One region of the Actinoplanes sp. NBRC 101535 genome, then DNA from elsewhere that is predicted to be linked to it. Evidence: riboswitches for the same ligand, from Rfam matches in the RefSeq annotation. Region 1 holds a riboswitch; each other region holds the start of a gene.

The links. Region 1 has a riboswitch for cobalamin ahead of QSK32_RS43540 (ribonucleoside-diphosphate reductase subunit alpha). Riboswitches for the same ligand answer to the same signal wherever they lie in the genome.
Region 2: linked by a shared signal. The riboswitch ahead of bluB (5,6-dimethylbenzimidazole synthase) and the one ahead of QSK32_RS43540 (ribonucleoside-diphosphate reductase subunit alpha) in region 1 are both predicted to bind cobalamin.
Region 3: linked by a shared signal. The riboswitch ahead of QSK32_RS02245 (VWA domain-containing protein) and the one ahead of QSK32_RS43540 (ribonucleoside-diphosphate reductase subunit alpha) in region 1 are both predicted to bind cobalamin.

Annotation. Positions count from the first base shown of each region.
Region 1 is NZ_BSSY01000030.1:30,776-37,973, forward strand. It holds gene QSK32_RS43525 (RNA polymerase sigma factor) at 1-490, opposite strand, end outside; gene QSK32_RS43530 (energy-coupling factor ABC transporter permease) at 749-1,447, shown strand; gene QSK32_RS43535 (PDGLE domain-containing protein) at 1,444-1,785, shown strand; cobalamin riboswitch at 1,848-2,056, shown strand; gene QSK32_RS43540 (ribonucleoside-diphosphate reductase subunit alpha) at 2,173-4,548, shown strand; gene QSK32_RS43545 (ribonucleotide-diphosphate reductase subunit beta) at 4,548-5,543, shown strand; gene QSK32_RS43550 (GNAT family N-acetyltransferase) at 5,564-6,091, shown strand; gene QSK32_RS43555 (FecCD family ABC transporter permease) at 6,188-7,198, shown strand, end outside.
Region 2 is NZ_BSSY01000008.1:200,572-207,769, reverse strand. It holds gene QSK32_RS23315 (TetR/AcrR family transcriptional regulator) at 1-334, opposite strand, end outside; gene yidC (membrane protein insertase YidC) at 397-1,230, shown strand; gene QSK32_RS23305 (endonuclease/exonuclease/phosphatase family protein) at 1,234-1,992, opposite strand; gene QSK32_RS23300 (hypothetical protein) at 2,438-2,629, opposite strand; gene QSK32_RS23295 (HupE/UreJ family protein) at 2,711-4,030, shown strand; gene QSK32_RS23290 (type 1 glutamine amidotransferase) at 4,005-4,679, shown strand; gene QSK32_RS23285 (GlsB/YeaQ/YmgE family stress response membrane protein) at 4,766-5,071, opposite strand; cobalamin riboswitch at 5,167-5,370, shown strand; gene bluB (5,6-dimethylbenzimidazole synthase) at 5,382-5,999, shown strand; gene QSK32_RS23275 (YdeI/OmpD-associated family protein) at 6,001-6,603, opposite strand; gene QSK32_RS23270 (hypothetical protein) at 7,001-7,198, opposite strand, start outside.
Region 3 is NZ_BSSY01000001.1:519,419-526,616, reverse strand. It holds gene QSK32_RS02265 (beta strand repeat-containing protein) at 1-50, opposite strand, end outside; gene QSK32_RS02260 (cobalamin biosynthesis protein) at 99-515, opposite strand; gene QSK32_RS02255 (cobyrinic acid a,c-diamide synthase CobB) at 506-1,858, opposite strand; gene cobO (cob(I)yrinic acid a,c-diamide adenosyltransferase) at 1,852-2,451, opposite strand; gene QSK32_RS02245 (VWA domain-containing protein) at 2,668-4,980, opposite strand; cobalamin riboswitch at 4,991-5,121, opposite strand; gene QSK32_RS02240 (gluconokinase) at 5,214-6,776, opposite strand; gene QSK32_RS02235 (citrate synthase) at 6,882-7,198, opposite strand, start outside.

The DNA of each region.
Region 1 (7,198 bases):
CGCCGGTCTTTCGCAACTCGTCCCGCAGACGCTGTTTCGCCCGGTGCAGCCGGATGCTCGCCGCGTTCGCGGTGATCCCCAGCACGGTCGCGATGGCCGCGGGCGCGAGATCCTCCCAGGCCCACAGCCGCAGGATCTCGGCGTCCGCCAGCCGGAGCCGGGCCATCGCGGTGCTCAGCTCGTCGTCCTCGAACGCCGGCGGATCGACGGCCGCCGGCGGCGGGTCCAGCAGCCCGATCCGGGCGACGAGCCGCAGATGCCGGCGCTGCCCGCGTTCGGCGTTGGCCAGGCAGTGCCGGGCCACCCCGTACGCCCACGGCACGTGCTCCGGGGGCATCTCCGCCATCCGCCGCCAGCAGACCAGCAGCGTCTCGGAGAGCACGTCGTCAGCGGTCGCCGGATCGGTGCGCCGCGCCAGGTAGCGCCGCACGGCTTCGATCACGGCCGGCGCCAGGCGCTCGAACCGCGCCCGGCGGTCGTCAGAGGTCACGAGGTCCACTCTGTTTCATGTCCGGCACCACCCCTCCTCTTTCGCCTTTCGCTTCCGCTTCTTCGGGGGTACGGGGTACGGCCGGCTCCCGCGTCACCCGGTGCGGTGCTTCTCGCGTACCTGAGAAGGCGCTGGAGTGACGCACGCGATCTCCACCGACCGCGCCGCGCAGTTGCAAGATCTTGGCAACAGCAGGCGACTATCAATATGCTGCTGCTGAGCCGTGCGTGACGGCGGGCACGCCTGGGGAGGGCATCCATGGACACAACGGCGATGCACATCGCCAACGGGATCGTCAACGGTCCCGTCTCGATGGTCTTCGTAGTGATAGCGGTCGCCGGCCTCGCGGTCAGCGTGTGGCGGGCCAAGGCCGACCTCGACGACCGCCTGGCGCCGATGGCGGGGCTGGTCGCGGCGTTCATCTTCGCCGTGCAGATGCTCAACTTCCAGGTGCTGCCGGGTGTCTCCGGTCACCTGCTCGGCGGCACCCTGGCGGTGATCCTGGTCGGCCCGTGGGTGGGTTCGCTCTGCGTGGCGACCGTGCTGATCGTCCAGTGTCTGCTCTTCGCCGACGGGGGACTCACCGCGATCGGGCTCAACGTCACCAACATGGCACTGATCGGGACCGCGGCCGCGTACCTCCTCGTGGCCCTTCTCCTGAGGATCCTGCCCCGCACCGCCGGTGGCCTCGGCGTGACCGCCTTCATCGCCTCGATCGTCGGTGTGGTCGTCGCCTCGCAGGGCTTCGTCCTGGAGTACGCGCTGGGCGGCACCACCGACCTGTCGCTGACCGGCATCGCCGCCACCATGGCCGGGGTGCACGTGCTGATCGGCATCGGCGAGGGCCTGATCGCGGCCACCACCGTGATGACCGTCGCCCGGGTCCGTCCCGACCTGGTGTACGCGCTGCGCCGCTTCCGCAAGCCCGCCCCGACCGAGGTGGAGGTCCCCGCATGAGCCGGCGACTCGGATGGTTCCTGGCCGGCGGCCTGCTGGTCGCGCTGCTGCTCGCCGGGGTGGTCAGCAACTTCGCCTCGGGCAGCCCGGACGGCCTGGACTACGCGGCCCGCCAGGGCTGCACGTTCAACGCCGACGACGAGATCACCGGCGGGACGTGCATGCTCCAGCAGGAGGGTGAGCATCAGATGGGTGACAGCCCGCTGGCCGGCTACGCCCTGCGGGGGATCGACAACGAATTCGTCGCCACCGGCCTGTCCGGTGTCCTCGGGGTGCTCGTCACGTTCGCCGTCGGTGGCGGACTGTTCTGGCTGGTCCGGCGCCGCGCGCCCCGGTGATCTTCACGACACGACCTCCGGGCGCAGCATCTGGTGTTGTGCCGGAGGTCGGTCACCCATATATGGTGTTCCCCGCAGCTGGTTCGGGCGGCCTCTTCTGGCCTGTCCGAGGCAACAGGGAACCCGGTGGAAAACCGGGACTGCCCCGCAGCGGTGAGTGGGAACGAAAGCCGTCATGAAGCACTGGACCGGTCACGGTCTGGGAAGCGACGGCCGGTAGGAAGCGTCAGTGCCCACGAGTCCGAAGACCTGCCAGCGCGCCGCACGCGACGTGTGCGGCGGTCCGAGGTCGCGTGGGACGACTGACGCCATCATGCCGGTGACCGTGTGCCGGCGGCGTCCCCCTGCGTGCCCGACGACCTGTCGAGAGGGCATGAGGGAGAGACCATGACGGTCACATCGGGAGTCGCGGTGCCGGAGCAACGGCGGCACGGCATGCAGGTCCGCAAACGCAACGGCGACCTGGAACCCGTGGACGTCCACAAGATCGTCACGGCGGTCGAGCTGTGGGTCGCCGACCTGGACGAGGTCGACCCGCTGCGGGTGGCGACCAAGACGATCAGCGGTCTCTACGACGGGGCTACCACCGCCGAGCTGGACAAACTGTCGATTCAGACGGCCGCCGAGCTGATCGGCGAGGAGCCGCAGTACTCGCGTCTGGCCGCCCGCCTCCTCGCCGCGTACGTCAGCAAGGAGGTCTCCGAGGAGGGCGTCACCCTCTTCAGCGAGTCGATCCGGCTCGGCCACACCGAGGGCCTGATCAGCGACGAGACCCTGGCGTTCGTCACCGCGCACGCGTCGCTGCTCGACGCGGCCGTGGACCCGGCCGGTGACCTGCGCTTCGAGTACTTCGGCCTGCGTACGGTCGCGGACCGCTACCTGCTGCGGCACCCGACCCGCCGGACGATCATCGAGACCCCGCAGCACTGGCTGATGCGGGTGGCCTGCGGACTGTCCGAGACCGCGGACGAGGCCGTCGGGTTCTACCGCCTGATGTCGTCGCTGGCCTATCTGCCCAGCTCGCCGACGCTGTTCAACTCGGGCACCCGGCACACCCAGATGTCGTCGTGCTTCCTCGTCGACTCGCCGAAGGACGAACTCGACTCGATCTACGAGCGGTACCACCAGGTCGCGAAGCTGTCGAAGTTCTCCGGTGGCATCGGCATCTCCTGGAGCCGGGTCCGGGGCCGGGGTGCGCTGATCCGCGGCACCAACGGCCGGTCCAACGGCATCGTCCCGTTCCTGAAGACACTCGACGCGGGGGTCGCGGCGGTCAACCAGGGCGGCCGGCGTAAGGGCGCGGCGTGCGTCTATCTCGAGCCGTGGCACCCGGACATCGAGGAGTTCCTCGAACTGCGGGACAACACCGGCGAGGAGTCGCGGCGCACGCACAACCTGAACCTGGCCAACTGGATTCCGGACGAGTTCATGCGCCGGGTCGAGGCGGACGGCGACTGGTCGCTGATCGACCCGTCCGATGCCCCCGAGCTGCCGGACCTGTTCGGGCGTGAGTTCGACGAGGCCTACCGGGCGGCGGAGAAGAACGCGGTCAAGACCGTCAAGGCCCGTGATCTGTACGGCCGGATGATGCGCACCTTGGCGCAGACCGGCAACGGGTGGATGACGTTCAAGGACCGCTCGAACTCGCTGTCGAACCAGACGGGCGCGCCCGGCAACAGCATCCACCTGTCGAACCTGTGCACCGAGATCCTCGAGGTGAACAACGACGCCGAGACCGCGGTCTGCAACCTGGGCTCGGTCAACCTGGGCGCGCACGTGACTTCGGACGGGGTGGACTGGGAGAAGCTGCGGGCCACCGTCCGCACCGCGGTGGTCTTCCTGGACCGGGTCATCGACATCAACTACTACCCGGCGGAGCAGGCTGCGGCGTCCAACCCGCGCTGGCGCCCGGTCGGGCTGGGCCTGATGGGCCTGCAGGACGCGTTCTTCACCCTGGGCCTGCCGTTCGACTCGGCCGCCGCCCGCGAACTGTCGACGCGCGTTCAGGAGGAGATCTTCCTGACCGCTCTGGAGACGTCGGTCCAGCTCGCCTCGGTGGCCGGCCCGCACCCGGCGTTCGCCGAGACCCGGGCCGCGGCCGGTGACCTGCACCCGTACCTGTGGGGCGCCACGCCGTCGCAGACGTCGCGCTGGGACGCCGTTCGCGCCGGTATCGCTTCGCACGGCCTGCGGAACTCGCTGCTGGTGGCGATCGCGCCGACGGCCACGATCGCCTCGATCGCGGGCTGCTACGAGTGCATCGAGCCGCAGGTGTCCAACCTGTTCAAGCGCGAGACGATGTCCGGCGAGTTTCTTCAGATCAACACCTATCTGGTACGCGAGCTGAAGTCCCGCGGTCTGTGGACCGCCCCGATCCGTGAGGCGATCAAGCGGGCCGAGGGGTCGGTGCAGGGCATCGAGGAGATCCCGGCGGACGTGCGTGAACTGTTCCGGACCGCGTGGGAGCTGCCGCAGCGTGCCCTGATCGACCTGGCGGCGGCGCGTGCCCCGTACATCGACCAGTCGCAGTCGCTGAACCTGTTCATGGCCGCGCCGACCATCAACAAGGTCTCCTCCATGTATCTCTACGCGTGGAAGACCGGCCTGAAGACGTCGTACTACCTGCGCTCGCGTCCGGCGACCCGTATTCAGCAGGCGACGGTGTCCGTTGCCGCGGCACCGGCCGTCTCTCTCATCCCGGCGTTGACGCCCGCTGAGGCTTGTTCCCTGGAAAACCCCGAATCGTGTGAGGCCTGCCAGTAATGCTGCTCGACCCCGGAATGGACCTGACCCTGCGGCCGATGAAGTACCCGCACTTCTTCGACCGCTACAAGGACGCGATCAAGAACACCTGGACGGTGGAGGAGGTCGACCTGCACTCCGACCTCGCCGACCTGGCCAAGTTGTCGCCCGCCGAACAGCACCTGGTGTCGCGGCTGGTCGCGTTCTTCGCCACCGGCGACACCATCGTGGCGAACAACCTGGTGCTCAACCTGTACCAGCACGTCAACTCGCCCGAAGGCCGGCTCTACCTGTCCCGGCAGCTGTTCGAGGAGGCCGTGCACGTCCAGTTCTACCTGAACCTGCTGGACACGTACGTCCCCGACGAGCAGGAGCGGTTCGAGGCGTTCGCGGCGGTGGAGAACATCCCGTCGATCGCCCGTAAGGCCGAGTTCTGCTTCAAGTGGATCGACTCGGTCTTCGAACTGCGGTCGCTGCAGACCCGGGCCGACCGGCGGGCCTTCCTGCTCAACGTGATCTGCTTTGCCGCGTGCATCGAGGGGCTGTTCTTCTACGGCGCTTTCGCGTACGTGTACTTCCTGCGCTCCCGTGGTGTCCTGCAGGGACTCGCGTCCGGCACCAACTGGGTGTTCCGCGACGAGAGCATGCACATGGCGTTCGCGTTCGACGTGGTCGACACGGCCCGCGCCGAGGAGCCCGACCTGTTCGACGCGGAGATGGAGCAGCAGGTCCGCGACATGCTGTCCGAGGCCGTCGAGTGCGAGGTGCAGTTCGCCGCGGACCTGCTCGAACAGGGCGTCTCCGGCATGTCGCTGACCGACATGCGGGAGTACCTGCAGCATGTGGCGGACCGCCGGCTGGCCGCGCTGGGCATCGCCCCGATCTACGGCAGCAGGAACCCGTTCGCCTTCATGGAGCTGCAGGACGTCCAGGAGCTGTCGAACTTCTTCGAGCGCCGCGTCTCCGCCTATCAGGTGGGCGTGACCGGAACCGTCAGCTTCGACGACGACTTCTGAGCACGTGGCAGAATCCGCGGGTGACGATTCGATTGGTGCCGCTGTCACCCGCGGTTCTGCAAGGCCTGCTCGACGGTGACCTGGTCACCGCCCGTTCGCTGGCGGGGGTGGCTCTCACCGACTGGTTCACCTCCGACGATCTGACCTGGCTGTGGCGGATGCGCCTCGACCAGATCGCCGGTGACCCGTCGGCCGACGGCTGGGTGGCGAACGCCGCGGTTCTCGACGACGGGACCGTGGTGGGGACGGGTGCCTTCCACGGGCCGCCGGACGCGGACGGGCGGGTGGAGCTGAGTTACGGCGTCGACCCGGCACACCGTCGCCGGGGGTACGCGCGGGCGATGGTCCGGGAACTGCTGGCCCGGGCCGCCGCCGAGCCGTCGGTGCACCTCGTCCGGGCGAGTATCAGCCCCGGCAACACCGCCTCTCTCGCCACGATCGCCGGGTACGGCTTCACCCGGGTCGGCGAGCAGTGGGACGAGGTGGACGGCTTGGAGCACCTCTTCGAACGCGCCGCCGACGGGACCGTGCTCTCCGCGTACCCCTGAGGGGGAGGCCTGTGACGCGGTCGGGGATTTCCGCCGATTGATCTTGCTGATACGTTGTTGCATAAGCTTGGCAACAACGAGAAGAGGGTGTTTCGGGTGAGCGCCCCGTCGATGAAGCACGACGACGTGCTGGGCATCGCGGCCCAGCGTCGCCGGACCACCCTCCTGCTGGCCGGACTGATCGTCGCCCTGCTGGTCACCGGACTGGTCGCGGTCGGCACCGGGGCGATCGGGATCAGCCCGGCGACCGTCGCCCGGATCATCGGGCACCAGCTGACCGGCCTCGGCGACGTCACCTGGACGCCGCCGGAGGAGGCCATCGTCTGGCAGGTGCGGCTTCCGCGCGTCCTGCTGGGCATGCTTGCCGGTTCGGGTCTCGCCGTCTGCGGTGTGGCACTGCAGGCGATGGTCCGCAACGTGCTGGCCGACCCGTACCTGCTCGGCATCAACTCCGGCGCCTCCAGCGGCGCCGCGGCGGCCATCCTGTTCGGGGCCGGCGCAGGCTTCGGGCAGTACGCCCTCTCCACCAGTGCCTTCCTCGGTGCGCTCGCCGCCAGCCTGCTGGTCTTCCTGATCGCCCGCAGCGGCGGACGCGTCACCTCGATGCGACTGCTGCTCGCGGGTGTCGCGGTCGGCTACGCCCTCTACGCCCTGACCAGCTTCCTGATCTTCGCGTCGGGGTCCGCCGAGGGGTCCCGTTCGGTGATGTTCTGGCTGCTCGGCTCGCTGGGCCTGGCCCGCTGGGACGCGCTGCTCGGCTTCGGCGCGGCGGTCGTCGTCGCCACCATCGCCGGCCTGACCGTCACCGGCCGTCAGCTCGACGCCCTGGCCGTCGGCGACGAGACCGCGCACACCCTCGGCATCTCCCCGGACCGGTTCCGGATGCGCCTGCTGGTCCTCGTCTCGCTCTGCGTCGGGGTGCTGGTCTCCGCCTCCGGCAGCATCGGCTTCGTCGGCCTGGTCGTCCCGCACCTGGCCCGCCGCCTGGTCGGCGCCCGGCACGTCCGGGTGGTCCCGGTGTCCGCGCTCCTGGGAGCGATCCTGCTGGTCGCCGCGGACATCGTCGCCCGTGTGCTGCTGGCGCCGCAGGAGATCCCGATCGGCATC
Region 2 (7,198 bases), on a different contig from region 1:
CGGCGATCGCCCGCCCCTCGGGGCGGGCCGAGCTGTCCCGGATGCGGCACAGCAGCACCAGCAGGTCACCGCGCAGGGTGCCGGTCGCCGGGTCCCGGTCGTGCTCGGCCAGCAGCGGCTCGACCACGGCCTCGAGCAGGGCGGCCTTCGACGGCCAGCGGCGGTAGATGGTGGTCCGGTTGACGGCGGCGGCCCGGGCCACCCCGTCGATGGTGATCGCGGCGAAGCCGACCCGGGTCATCTCGGCGAGGACCGCCGCGCGGACCCGTTCCACCACCTGAACGCTGCGCGCCCCGTGCCGGACGCCGGTGGTGCGCCGTGTCAGCTCCGTCATGGGAGTCACTATGGCATCATCGTGTTGCCTTTTTCGTCTCCATCCCTCTGACGGGAGCCCTCGTGAGTCTCGACTGGATCTACTCCGCAATCTCGTGGATCCTGCTGACCTGGCATGGCATCTGGGACGCCCTCGGCGTCCCCGACGACGCCGTCCTCGGCACCAACTGGACCTGGGTCCTCGCGATCGTCTTCCTGGTCGTCACCCTGCGCGCCATCCTCTTCCCCGTCTTCGTCAAGCAGATCAAGAGCCAGCGGGCCATGCAGGCGCTGCAGCCCAAGGTCAAAGAGGTACAGGAGAAGCACAAGGACGACAAGGAGGCGATGCAGAAGGCGATGATGGAGCTCTACCAGACCGAGAAGGTCAACCCGCTCATGGGTTGCCTGCCGATGTTCGTCCAGATCCCGGTCTTCCTCGGCCTGTTCCACGTGCTCAACCGCCTGCGCCCGGACAACCTGGGCACCGAGAGGTACGGCTGGAGCGCCGAGCAGTTCTACGACGCCACCCACGCCGGCCTGTTCACCGCCCCGCTCGCCGGCAAGTTCGGCTCCTCCGCCGCCGAGCTCGAGGCCCTGGGCGCGTCCGGCGGCGCGGTCAAGGTGATCGCCGCGATCCTCGTCCTGGTGATGATGCTGACGACGTACCTGACCAGCCGCCAGATGATCCTGAAGACCGGCTGGGCCGAGGACCCGCAGCAGAAGATGATCCAGCGCATGATGCTGTACGGCATCCCGGCCACGCTGCTGTTCTCGGGCGCGCTGTTCCCGCTCGGTGTGGTCATCTACTGGGTCACCAACAACCTGATCACCCTCGGACAGCAGCAGTGGGTGCTGCGCAAGTTCCCGCCGGCGAACCTCGCCACCGGCGCGACCCCGCCGGCCCCGATCGTCCCCTGACCCTCACGGCCGGTGTCGAGCTGGAGGGCGGAGCGCGGCGATATCCGGATGCCGTCCGGGTGTGCGCCGCGGGACCTCCACCTCGACCCGGATCGGGCGGTGATCACTGCCCACCCCGCGCATCGCCCCGGACCTCCGGATCCGCAGGCCCGGACTCCGCAGGATGTGATCGATCTGGGCCAGCGGCCGGTGCGCGGGCCAGGTCCGCCCCCGGGCCGCCTGACGGTACGGGCGGGCCAGCAGAATCGTCGGCCAGAACATGTTGAAATCCCCCGCGATGACCGTCGGGCGGTAGTCTCCGGCCAGCCCGCGCCGCAGCCGGAGCAACTGCGCCGGGCCGTACGGCAGCCGGTGGGTGAGGTGCACGTTCACCACCTGCAGGCCGGCCACCTCGACGACCTGCGCCGACCGGTCACCGATGACGTCACCGGGGGCGGCACCCAGCCCGATCGGGGTGCGGACCGTGATCGGATGCCGGCTCAGCACGGCGATCCCCCACGCGCCGATCTCGTCCGGCGCCCGCGGGGCCACCGCCAGGCCCGGCAGGTCCACGTCGCCGGTCATCGGCAGTTCGGCGTACCCGGGGTAGCCGCAGTCGCCGGCCGCCGCCCGGGCCAGACTCACCCCGCCACGCGGGCGCCAGTTCTCCTGCACCAGGACGACGTCCGTGTCCAGAGCGGCGATCGCCTCCTCGACCGGGTAGGCGTACCCGTACCGGTCCAGCCCGCAGTGCAGGTTGATGCTGGCCAGGGTGAGCGGCACGGCAGCGGTACCCCCATCCCCGGCACGTCGCCGGCGGGCCGGATCGTCCCTGCTCCCATCGGACGATTCCGGCCCCTGCTGAGAGCACCCCGGCCCGGGCAGCACGAACGCCCGGTCCCGGCGCGGATCCTCCTCCGCGCCGGAACCGGGCTGCACCGGCGGCGACCGCTGACCGCGGCCTCGAGGACCCACCCCCGGCTCCTCGCCGCCACCGACGACTGCTCCCCCTGACCTCCTGCTCCCCCGCCCGCGGCCTCCCCGCAAGCGCCGCCTACTCCCCGTCCGCGCCGCCCACTCCCCCGTCCGCGTTGCGACAACCATGATCAGCTTTGGCTGAGGGCGATCCCGGTGCCCGCCGGTTGCCGTTCGGGAGCAGGGCACCAGGAGACAGTGCCGCCCACCACCGCCTGACCACGGTCGGCGGGCGGCACTGCCCGGGTGGCGCTCAGTGACAGGCGACGGCGCTCACCGACGAGCGCCAGCTGTGGCAGAGCAGCATGTGCAGAGCGCTGCCCTGCGTCGCCGAGGCCGGTCCGGCCGTGGTCACCACGACACCGCCGGTGGCCATCAGGGCCGTGGCGGCCAGGGTGGCGGCTCGGCGCCTCCAGATCCGTGACGGTCGATCTTGCATGGTCATCCCCGCTCCTCCTACTGTCTACAATGGATGTCCGGAGCTTCGCACGATCGACAGCCCCGGGGAAGGCGCACGGGGGTGCTCATGAGAACGAACCGGCCATGGCGTGGGATCGCGGTGCTTCTCGCGGCGGCGTACACGATGGGGATCCTGATCGCCGGGGAGCCGGCGGCGGCGCACCCGCTCAGCGCCACCGCGATCCTGCTCGATGTCGCCCCGGACCGGGTGACCGGAAGTGTGCAGTTGCCGGTCGACCGGCTGGCGGCCGCGCTCGGCCGGTCGCTCACCGCGGCCTCGGTCACACAGCCCGCGGAACTCGGCGATCTACGCGGATATCTGCGGGAGCACAGCGCGGCGGCGGGCACCGACGGCACGCCCTGGCAGCTGGAGATCAGCGGCGGCCGGGTGGAACGGGTCGACGACGTCGACCACCTGATCTGTGACCTGGTGCTGACACCGCCCGGCGGTGCGGTCGGCGACTTCACCCTCACCTGGACGGCGATCCTGCACCGGCTGGCCGTGCATCAGGTCTTCGTCGGGCTGCGGCCGGCCGACGATGGCGAGCACGCGGTGGCCGGCACGCTGACCTGGCAGCGGCAGACGCTGACCGTCCCGGCGGCCGGCGTGGTCGCGCCGCAGACCGGGTTCCTCGCGGCGATGCGGCTCGGCATCGAACACATCGCCGAGGGCGCCGACCACCTGCTCTTCCTCATCATGCTGCTGCTGCCCGCACCGCTGCTGGCCCGCACCGGCCGGTGGGTGCGCGCCGGCGATCCGCGGCGGAGCTGGCTGCGGGTGGTGCATGTGGTCACGGCGTTCGCCGCCGGCCACTCGATCACGCTGGCGCTGGCTTCCCTGGGCTACGTGTCGCTGCCGGTCCGGCTGGTGGAGAGCGTGATCGCGCTGTCCGTGCTGGTCTCCGGGGTGCACGCGATCCGGCCCCTGGTCCGCGGCGGCGAGGCGTGGATCGCCGCCGGATTCGGGCTGATGCACGGGCTGGCGTTCGCCGCGCTGGTCGCCGACCTCGGGCTCGGCCGGGAGTCGCTGGTGACGGATCTGCTCGGCTTCAACCTGGGCATCGAACTGACCCAGCTGATCGTGGTCGCCCTGCTGATGCCGTCGTTCCTGGCTCTGGACCGCACCCGGCTCTACCCGGGGTTCCGGATCGTGGTCGCCGGGACCGGGATCGTGCTGGCCGCGGCCTGGTTCGCCGAACGGACCACGATGATCGGCGGCAATCCGCTGGAACCGGTCACCGACCACCTGGTCGAGCACCCGTTCCTGACCGCCGCGGCGATCGCCCTGGTGGCGGTGGTGGCGCGGTCGGTGCCCTCGTGGAACCGGGACGCCGCCGGGCATACTGACGGCCGTGTCGATCATGATCGTGCAGAACTCGCCGGGTAGCGGTCCCGGACGTCTCCTGGACTGGCTCGGCGACCGGGAACCGCGGGTCGTCCACGGACCGGACGTGCCCACCGGGCCCGGCGGCCATCAGGCGGTGGTGCTGCTCGGCGGCGGGTTCCTGCCGGACGACGACGGGCGCGCGCCGTGGCTGCCGGCCGAACGGGACCTGGTCCGGGCCTGCGTCGACGCCGGCGTGCCGCTGCTCGGGATCTGTCTCGGCGCGCAACTGCTTGCCGTCTCGACAGGCGGTGCGGTCACCGCGGATCACGGCGAGCCGGAGCGCGGGTCGTGCGAGATCACGCTGCGGCCGGAGGCGGCCGGTGACCCGCTGTTCGCCGGGCTCGGACCGGCCGTACCGGTGATCCAGAACCACCGGGACCAGGTGACCGCGCTGCCACCGGGGGCGGTGCTGCTCGCGTCGAGTGCGGCCTGCCCGGTTCAGGCGTTCCGGGTCGGCGAGCTTGCCTGGGGACTCCAGTTCCACCCCGAGGTCGGCGCGGACCGGCTGTCCACCTGGGACGAGGCGGCCCTGTCCGCGGACGGGCTCGACCTGGGCGCGCTGCGGGCCGCAGCCGAGCGCGCCGAGGCCGCGGCGACCGCTGCCGCGTACAAAATGGTCAGGGCCTTCGCGGACCTGGCCGGACGCTGACCTCGGACCGGTCGCCGGCCGGGGCCGCGGTCGCCGGTAGTCAGCCGGAGTCGCGGTCGCCGGTAGTCAGCCGCGGTCGCCGGCCGTCAGTCGGAGTCGCGGTCGGTGGTGAAGGTCTTGGCCAGCACGGCGGCGATCGCCACGCCGACGACGGCGATGCCCACCTGCACGCCGACCACGGCCCAGTCGAAGGTCCGGCCGGTCACCGTGAACAGGTTGTCGCTGTGCAGCTCCCAGCGGTCGGCGACCCACGTGCCGGCCACCGCGGCGCCCATGCCGATCAGCACGGTCGGGATGATGCCGATGCTCTGTCGCCCGGGCAGCACGATCCGGGCGACGACTCCGATGATCGCCCCGAACACGATCGCCGTCAGGTAGTCCTGCAGGTCCACAACGTCCTCCCCGGTATGTCGAACTCCGCCCATGCCCATAGTGACCATCGGGTCAAACGCCGCGCCTTGCGCCGACCGATAGGGTGATCGGTGGCACTAACTGTCAGCGAGGTGCCCCGGCGGCCGCTCGCCGCCGGGGAGAATCGGGAAGCCGGTGTGAGTCCGGCACGGAGCCCGCCGCGGTGACCGGGGAGCTGCCGCCCACGCGCTCCGGCGCAGCCACTGGCCACCATGGCTGGGAAGGCGGGCGGTGAGGTGACGATCCGGAAGTCCGAAGACCGGCCTCGCGTGGGATCCAGCGGGAGCTGCTTTGTCTGATCTGTATGGTGTCATCCATTCCCGGCGGGACGTTCGGGCCGAGTTCACCGGTGGGGACATCGCTCCGGGCGTACTCGAGAAGGTCCTGAACGCAGCCCACGCCGCACCCAGCGTGGGCATGTCGCAGCCCTGGGATTTCATCCTGATCCGTGATCGCGCCCTTCGGGAGACCTTCCATGCTCATGTACGCGACGAGCGCGCCGTCTTCGCAGCAGGGCTGACCGGCGCGGAGGCCGAACGGTTCGCCCGCATCAAGATCGACGGCGTGCTGGAGTCGACGCTGTCGGTGGTGGTCACCTACGACCCGTCGCGCGGCGGTCCCGCGGTGCTGGGCCGGCATGCGATCGCCGACGCCGGGCTCTACTCGGTCTGCCTGGCGATCCAGAACCTGTGGCTGGCGGCGACCGCGGAGGACCTCGGCGTCGGGTGGGTCTCGTTCTACCGGGAACCGTTCGTCGCCGATCTGCTGAACATCCCGCCGGGGATCCGCCCGGTGGCGTGGCTGTGCCTGGGACCGGTCTCCCACCTGCAGGAGGTCCCCGACCTGGAACGCCACGGCTGGCGGTCCCGCGCACCCCTGGTGGACGCCCTGCACCACGACCGCTGGTAACTCACGGCGCCGGCGGCCGGGCCTTCTGCGGGTGGTGCGCCTCGTGGCGGGCCAGCATCGCGACGAACTCGGCGATCTTCCGGGTACGCGTCTCGGGACGTTTGACCGAGCCGAGGCGGTGGATCAGCGCGTAACGGTTCGTCTTGGTGAGCACGTCGAACATGGCCTGCGCGGCCGGCTCGGCGGCGATGGCGGCCAGCAGGTCGGCGGGCACCTCCGCCTCCGAGGAGGGGGCGTAGGCGGCCGCCCACCGGCCGTCCGCCTTCGCCGCCTCCACCGCGGCCCGGCCGGCGGGCTGCATCAGGCCCGCCTCCTCCAGCCGGGCGACGTGTTCCACGTTGCGCCGCGACCAGATGCTGCGGGCCCGGCGCGGGGTGTACCGGATCCAGGACATCGCCTCGTCGCCCTTGCGGGCCTGGCCGTCGATCCACCCGAAGCACAGGCCCTCGTCGACGGCCTGCTGCCAGGTGAGCGCGGTGACCGTGCCGCCCTTGCGGGTCAGCGCAAGCCAGACCCCCTCGGACGTGCTGTGGTTCCCGGTCAGCCACGCCCGCAGTGCGCCGGCGTCCGCGACGATCAGCTCGTCCAGTTCCGCTTTCCCCATGTAGGCAGGCTAGACACCATTGAGGTCAGGTTCTGTCCGGATCCGGACGTGGTGGCGCTGCGGGTGTTCCCGACACGTTTCGTGATCAGCGTCCGCGTGGTGACTCGGGGCTCTGTGCACGGCCGCAATCACCACGCCCCGCCGCGACCGTGGTGACTTCGGGCGCCCAGCGCGCCATAAATCACCACACCCCACGACCAGCGTGGCGACTTGTGGCGCCCAGCGCGGCTGAAATCACCACGGTCCAACACCAGCGTGGTGACTTCGGGCGCCCAGCGCGCCTGAAGTCACCACGCGGGCGGGCTTCGGCGCCCTGAGCACGAAACGTGTCCGGCCGGCCGCGGCGGCACTCTCGCCCGTGCACACCGGCTTGGGCGGCCGGCCCGGGAGGGACGGGTCAGGAGCCGAGCACGTAGATCTGGTCGGCGGGCGGGGCGACGATGTCGCTGAACGTCGCCCCGAAGTCGCTGAACACCACGGCGTCGCCGTCCTTGCCGGTGATCTGCAGCGGGAGCGGCTCGCCGGTGGTGGCGATCCACAGCACGGTGCCGGTGTCGCCGGCGTCCTTCAGGCCGATCGCCGGCTTGCCGTCGAT
Region 3 (7,198 bases), on a different contig from region 1:
GTGGCGACGGCGACCGCGGCGACGACCACGATCGCGACCCACCGGCGCACGTCCCTCCGAGACGAGAGCACGAGCCGATTCTCACGGCCGGGAACGGGTCAGGTCCGACTTTCCGAATGTTTCTCGCAAATGGTCGGATCGCCACCCGGACGAGGTATGGCGATCGCAACGGTCACCCGAGCAAAGACCTGTTTGGGTAGAATCAGCAGACTTTGCACCCCGGCGGCCCGTAACGCCGCGGCTTCGGCCACCGACGGCGTTCCGACCGCGGCCAGCACCGCGGCGCTCGGGCCCGGCACCGCCCGTCCGGCGAGCACGGCGGCCGGATACCCGACCAGCCGCCACCCGAGACCGGCCGCGAGAGCACGCACCGGCCCCTCCGCAGCCCGCCGGTCCAGCGTGGCCAGCACCGTGATCTGCCGCTCCCCGACCCGGGCCGTCCGCAGGGCCGCCGCGACCGCCGCCGCCAGCTCGTCCCGGGCGGTCCCCGCGCGGGCCCCGAGTCCTAGGAACAAGCCCCGACCAGACGGGTTGCCATCTGCGGGTGACCGGCCCAGTGCAGGTGCAGGTACGACGCGTGCACCGACGGACTCGCGAAACCCTCCGGATCCGCCCCCCGCCACGCCCACGCCGCGCCGGCGGCCGGCGACAGCAGCACCCCCGACCTCGGGTGCACGACCGTGCGGTGGAACTCGTGGCCGGTCACCCGGTAACCCGCCGGCGCCAGGGGACTGTCGCTCAGCGCCACCGCATCCCGGTAACCCAACGTCAGCGACGGCGTCATGGCGGCCTCCGCGTCGAGGACACCGCACATCGGCGCACCGTCCAGCGTCCGGCACAGCCACAGCAGCCCCGCGCACTCCGCCGAGATCAGCCCGCCCGCCGACGCGAACTCCCGCACCGCCGTCCGCAACTGATCGTTGGCGGACAGTTCGGAGGCGTACACCTCGGGGAAACCGCCGCCGACCACGAGCGCCCGGGTCCCCTCCGGCAACGCGGTGTCGTGCAACGGGTCCACGGTCACCACCGTCGCTCCGGCGCCGGCGAGGAGTTCCGCCGTTTCCGCGTACGCGAAGGAGAAAGCCGGACCACCGGCGAGCGCGACCACCGGAGCGCCCTGCGCCGGCTCCTCGGCGACCGGACTCCACGGGGTGACGTCGAGCGGCGGCGCCGACCGGGCCACCGCCGCCACCGCATCGAGGTCGATCGACGACGCGACCAGCGACGCGAGGGCGTCGACCGAGGCCAGCGCCTCGGTCCGGCGCTCGGCCGCGGGCACCAGACCGAGGTGGCGGGACGGCGCGGCGACCGCGTCCGCCCGGCGCATCGCCCCCAGCACGGGCGTGCCGACCTCTTCGCAGGCGTCCCGCAGGATCTGCTCGTGACGGTCCGAACCGACCCGGTTCAGGATCACCCCGGCCAGCCGGACCGTGCCGAAGCTCCGGAAACCGTGCACCAGCGCGGCCACCGAACGGCCCTGCGCGGCGGCGTCCACCACCAGGATCACCGGGGCCTGCAGCAGATCGGCGACCTGCGCGGTGGAACCCTGCTCCCCGGCGCCGGTCCGGCCGTCGTAGAGGCCCATCACGCCCTCGACGATCGCGATGCCTGCGCCCGCCGAACCGTGCGCGAACAGCGGGCCGACGGTCTCCTCGCCGACCATCACCGGATCCAGGTTGCGGCCCGGGCGGCCGGCGGCGAGCGCATGGTAGCCCGGGTCGATGTAGTCCGGCCCGACCTTGAACGGCGCCACCGTCATGCCCCGCCGGGCGAACGCGGCGAGCAGGCCGGTGGCCACCGTGGTCTTGCCGTGCCCGGAGGCCGGCGCGGCGATCACCACCCGGGGGATGCTCACCATTCGATGCCCTGCTGTCCCTTGCGGCCGGCGTCCATCGGGTGCTTGATCTTGGTCATCTCGGTGACCAGGTCGGCGGCCTCGATCAGGTCCGGATGGGCGTCCCGTCCAGTGATCACAATGTGCTGCGTGCCCGGGCGGTCCCGGATCACCGAGATCACCTCGGCGACGTCGACCCAGCCCCACTTCATCGGATAGGTGAACTCGTCGAGCACGTAGAACTTGTGCGTCTCGGCGGCCAGGTCCCGCTTGATCTGCTCCCAGCCCTCGGCGGCCTCGGCGGCGTGGTCACGCTCGGTGCCGGCCCTCTGGATCCAGGACCATCCTTCGCCCATCTTGTGCCAGGTGACCGGCGTACCGTTGACCCCGTTCAGGGCCTTCAGCGCGGTCTCCTCGCCGACCTTCCACTTCTGCGACTTCACGAACTGGAAGACGCCGACCGGCCACCCCGCGCTCCACGCGCGCAGCGCCATCCCGAACGCGGCCGTCGACTTGCCCTTGCCCGGCCCGGTGTGCACGGCGAACACCGCCTGCCGGCGTCGCTGCCGCGTCGTCAGTCCGTCGTCCGGAACAGTGGTGACTTTCCCTTGCGGCATGCTCGCTCGCCCTCTCCAAGATCGAATTCATGTGGGGTACGCACGGATCCGTTCCCGCCGAATACCGGTCGTCCCGGGACCCGCGGCGATCACGCACGGCCCGGCTCATGCCACCCACCCACCGGCGGTGGCCCGGCCCGGCGGCGGTGGCCCGGCCCGGCGGCGCACCGCGGCGACCGGGGACTCTCCGTGGCCGGCGGCTTCAGAACCGGTGGATCACGCCGCCCGGCGGTAAGCCCGGTCGCCCGCGACACCGGCCGTGGAGCCGGCTCCGGACGGAGAGCCGGCCGCGGCACGCCCACCGAGAACGGTCGCGGCCTGCAACTGCTCCAGGGGCATCACGTCGGCCCGCAGCGCGGCGGCCAGCCGACGGGCACGACCGATCCGGATCGGACCGGACTCGCAGTCGACGACGACCGCCGAGACACCGCTGAGCAGCGGCGCCAGACCCACCGGGTCCGGCCCGCTGGTCGCCCGGCCGTCGGTGACCAGCACCAGCAGCGGCCGGCGTCGCGGGTCCCGGCGGCGCTCGGTGGCGATCGTGGCCGCGGCGGCACGGAGTCCGGCCGCCAGCGGTGTGCGCCCGCCGGTCCGCAGCGCGGCCAGCCGCATCACGCCGACCTCGTGACTGGACGTGGGCGGGAGCACCACCTCGGCGTCCGCACCCCGGAACGTGATCATGCCGATCCGGTCCCGTCGCTGGTAGGCGTCCCGCAGCAACGACAGCACCGCGGTCTTCACCAGGGTCATCCGCTTGCGGGCCGCCATCGATCCGGACGCGTCCACGACGAACAGCACCAGGTTCGCCTCCCGGCCGACGTGCACGGATTCCCGGAGGTCGCGGGGCTCGACCCGCACGACCGGTCCCGTCCGCACAGGCAGTCCCGGCGTCCCGAAACGTCCCGGCACCACGGATCGTCCCGGCTCCCCAGAAGGTCCCGGCGTGACGGATCCTCCCGGCGTGACGGATCGTCCCGGCGCGGCGTCGGCGCCCGCGGCGGCCCGTTCCAGAGCCGCCATCAGCGTCGCCGTCAGATGCGGCGCCCCGGTCGGCTTCCCCGCCGGAACGCGACTCCCGACGACACGGCCCCGGCGCGCGAACGCCGGCGACCGCCGTCCGGCATGTCCCCCCTCGCCGCGGGCCGAGATCCGCAGGGTCCGGGTACGGTACGCCGCCCCGGCACTCGCCATCGCCCCCGAGGTCTGCGGCTGCCCGCTCGCCGGGTCCGGCCCCGGATCCGCCGGGTCGTCAGTCGCGGTGCTCCCCTGCGTACCGTCGCCGGGGTGGGAACCGCCCTGCGGCCCGCCGCCGTCACGCGGACCTCGCGGCTCACCGCCCCCGCCGCCCTCCGGAGGACCGTCACCATCGCCATCGGGACCGTCACCGTCACCATCGGGACCGTCACCGTCGGGACCGCCGTCCGGGTCCCGATCGGCCTGATCCTGCGATGCGCGCTCCTGCTCGGCCTGACGCTCGGCCTCGGCCAGCGCCTCCTCGAGCCGTTCCTCGTCGGTGCCCGGCGGGTCGAGCGGGTCGGTGCGCCGCCGGTGCGGCAGGGCCAGCCGCGCCGCGCCCGCCACGTCCTCGGCCGTCACCGTGTCCCGGCCGTGCCAGGCGGCCAGTGCCACCGCGCACCGCGCCACCACGATGTCGGCCCGCATCCCGTCCACGCCATAGGCGAGACAGACCCGGGCGATCCGGTCCAGCTCCTCGTCGGGCAGGGTCACCAGCGGCAGCCGGGCACGGGCCTCCGCGATCCGGGCCGCGTAGCGTCGCTCGTCCGCGGAGAACCGGGACGCGAACCCGGCCGGATCCGCCTCGTACGCCAGCCGCCGCCGCACCACCTCGGCACGCTGCACCGCGTCGCGGGGCGCCGCCACGTTCACCACCAGGCCGAACCGGTCCACCAGCTGCGGGCGGGGCTCGCCCTCCTCCGGGTTCATCGTGCCGACGAGCAGGAACCGGGCCGCGTGTTTGACGCTGACCCCGTCGCGTTCGACGTGGGCGCGTCCCATCGCGGCCGCGTCCAGCAGCAGGTCCACCAGGTGGTCGGGGAGCAGGTTCACCTCGTCGACGTAGAGCACGCCGCGGTGCGCGGCGGCCAGCAGGCCGGGCTCGTAGGCCTTCACCCCGTCGCTGAGCGCGCGCTGAAGGTCGAGTGTGCCCACCACCCGGTCCTCGGTGGCGCCGACCGGCAGTTCCACCAGGTTCGCCGGGCGGTCCTTGTCGGGTCCGCCGTCCGGGTGCGGGCCGTCCGGGCAGTCCGGGTCGGGCGCCTGCGGATCACACGCGAACCGGCAGCCCTGCACCACGGTGACCGGTGGCAGCAGGCCGGCCAGCGCGCGGACGACGGTGCTCTTGGCGGTGCCCTTCTCGCCGCGGACCAGCACGCCGCCGACGGCCGGCGACACGGAGGTGAGGAGGAGGGCGAGCCGCAGATCGTCCAGGCCGACCACGGCCGAGAACGGGTACGGAACAGTCACGGGGTTCCCTTCCGGCGGGTATCCACGCCCGCGCGACGGTGGCACGAGCGGCCGGAGTCTCCTGACTCCCGGATCGACGCTCCCCGCTCCGCCTTCCGGCCCGCCGTTGCAGGTCGTGGCGTCTCTGCCGGCAGGTCGCTCCCCGGTCACAGTGGCGGGACCGCCCCGGATTCGCACCGGGTTCCTCCGCTACCGCTCCCGGCCACTCTTTCCTACCCGGGGTGGAACCGTCAACGCGGCCCCCGCCCGCAGGACATCCCTCACACCGGCCCCGGAGGTCAGACGGCCTTCTCCGTCCCGGGCAGGGGCTCGGGCGCCAGTTCGTCGAGTTCGGTCACCACGTCGAGGACGGCCAGCGCGGAGCGTTCCACCAGTGGGCGCAGACGCCGGTAGAGCGCGGCGTCCCGCGGGTCGGGCCGGGTCGTCTCGCCGGTCGGCACCAGGGCGGCGGCCCGGTCCAGGTCGGGCAGCTCGCCGAGGGCGTGCCAGGCCAGCAGGCAGGTGCCCAGGGCGGTGCCCTCGGGGATGTCCGCCACCGACACCGGGAGGTCGAGCGTGCCGGCCAGGGTCGCCACCCACAGCGTGGAGGCCGCGGCGCCGCCGGTGGCCCGGATCTCGGTGAGGGCGACACCCTCGGCCTCGAAGGAGTCACGGACCAGGGCCAGCTGCTGGCAGACGCCCTCCACCGCGGCGCGGACCAGGTGGGCGCGGTGGTGTTCGCGGCGCAGGCCGAGGTAGGCGCCGCGCATGCCGGGGCGCCACCACGGAGCCCGTTCGCCCAGGAAGTACGGCAGGCAGAGCAGTCCGTCGCTGCCGGCCGGGATCGTGGCGGCCTCGGCGAGCAGTTCCGCGTCGAGGCCGTCGGCCGGTTCCACCGGGGAGGAGCCGTCGGGGTCCGGGACACCGGTCAGGGACTGGGAGGCCCAGCGCACCACCGACCCGGCGTTGTTGACCGCTCCCCCCACGACCCAGCGGTCCTCGGTCAGCGCGTAGCAGAAGAGGCGCCCGGCCTCGTCGGCGGCCGGGCGGTCGACCACGGTCCGCAGTGCACCGGACGTGCCCAGCGAGACCGCTGCCACGCCGGGCGGGGTCGCGCCCACGCCGAGGTTGGCGAGCGGGCCGTCGGCGGCACCGATGATCAGTGGGGTGCCGGGTGGCAGGCCCGCGGCGGTGGTCACCGCGGTGGACAGGGTCAGCCGGGACGTGGTGGGGACGACCTCGGCGAGTTGCTCCGCGCGTACCCCCGCGATCTTGACGGCCGCGGGGTCCCACTGCCGTGCGTGGATGTCGTAGAGGCCGGTGCCCGAGGCGACCGACAGGTCGACGAGGAAGGGACCGCCGGTGAGCGCCGCGACGATCAGCTCCTTCACCCCGCCCCAGCGCGGGGTGTCGCGCAGCTGATCGGGATCGGTCTCGGACCACCAGGCGAGTTTGGTGAGCGGGGACATCGGGTGGACCGGCGTGCCGGTACGCGCCTGCAGCGCCGCCCCCGCCCCGTCCGCCGCGATCCGGCGGCTCTGCGCGGCGGAACGATTGTCCGCCCAGGTGACGACGGGTCCCAGTGCCCGCCCGGCATCGTCCATCGGGACCAGCGCGTGCAGAAACGAGCTGAGGGCGACACCCGCCACCCGGTCGCCGCGCTCCCGGCACTGGCGGGCCACATCGGTCAGCGCCTGCAGGGCGGCGTCGACCAGGGCGGCCGGGTCGAGTTCGGCGCGGCCGGGCCCGGGGACCGACAGCGGGTAGTGGACGCTGGCCAGTGCCCGGAGTTCACCGGTCGTGGTGGCGGCCACCCCCTTGGTAGCGGTGGTCCCGGTGTCGATGCCGATCACGACGTCCATGCATGCCCCTCTCCGATGTCTGCGGACCCTCATACCCCGACACGAGAGCGCCCCACCGGCACGAAGCCGGCGGGGCGCTCTCGAAATGCGTACGAAATACGACGGTCAGCGCTGATCCAGCGGCACGAAATCGCGCACCGGAGCACCGGTGTAGATCTGCCGCGGGCGACCGATCTTGTTAGCCGGGTCGAGCATCATCTCCTGGTACTGGGCGATCCAGCCCGGGAGACGGCCGATGGCGAAGAGAACGGTGAACATCTTGGTCGGGAAACCCATCGCCTTGTAGATGAGGCCCGTGTAGAAGTCGACGTTCGGGTAGAGCTTGCGGGAGATGAAGTACTCGTCGGAGAGGGCGATCTCCTCGAGCTTGAAGGCGATCTCCAGCAGCGGGTCCGGCTTGTCCAGGGTGGAGAGCATCTCCT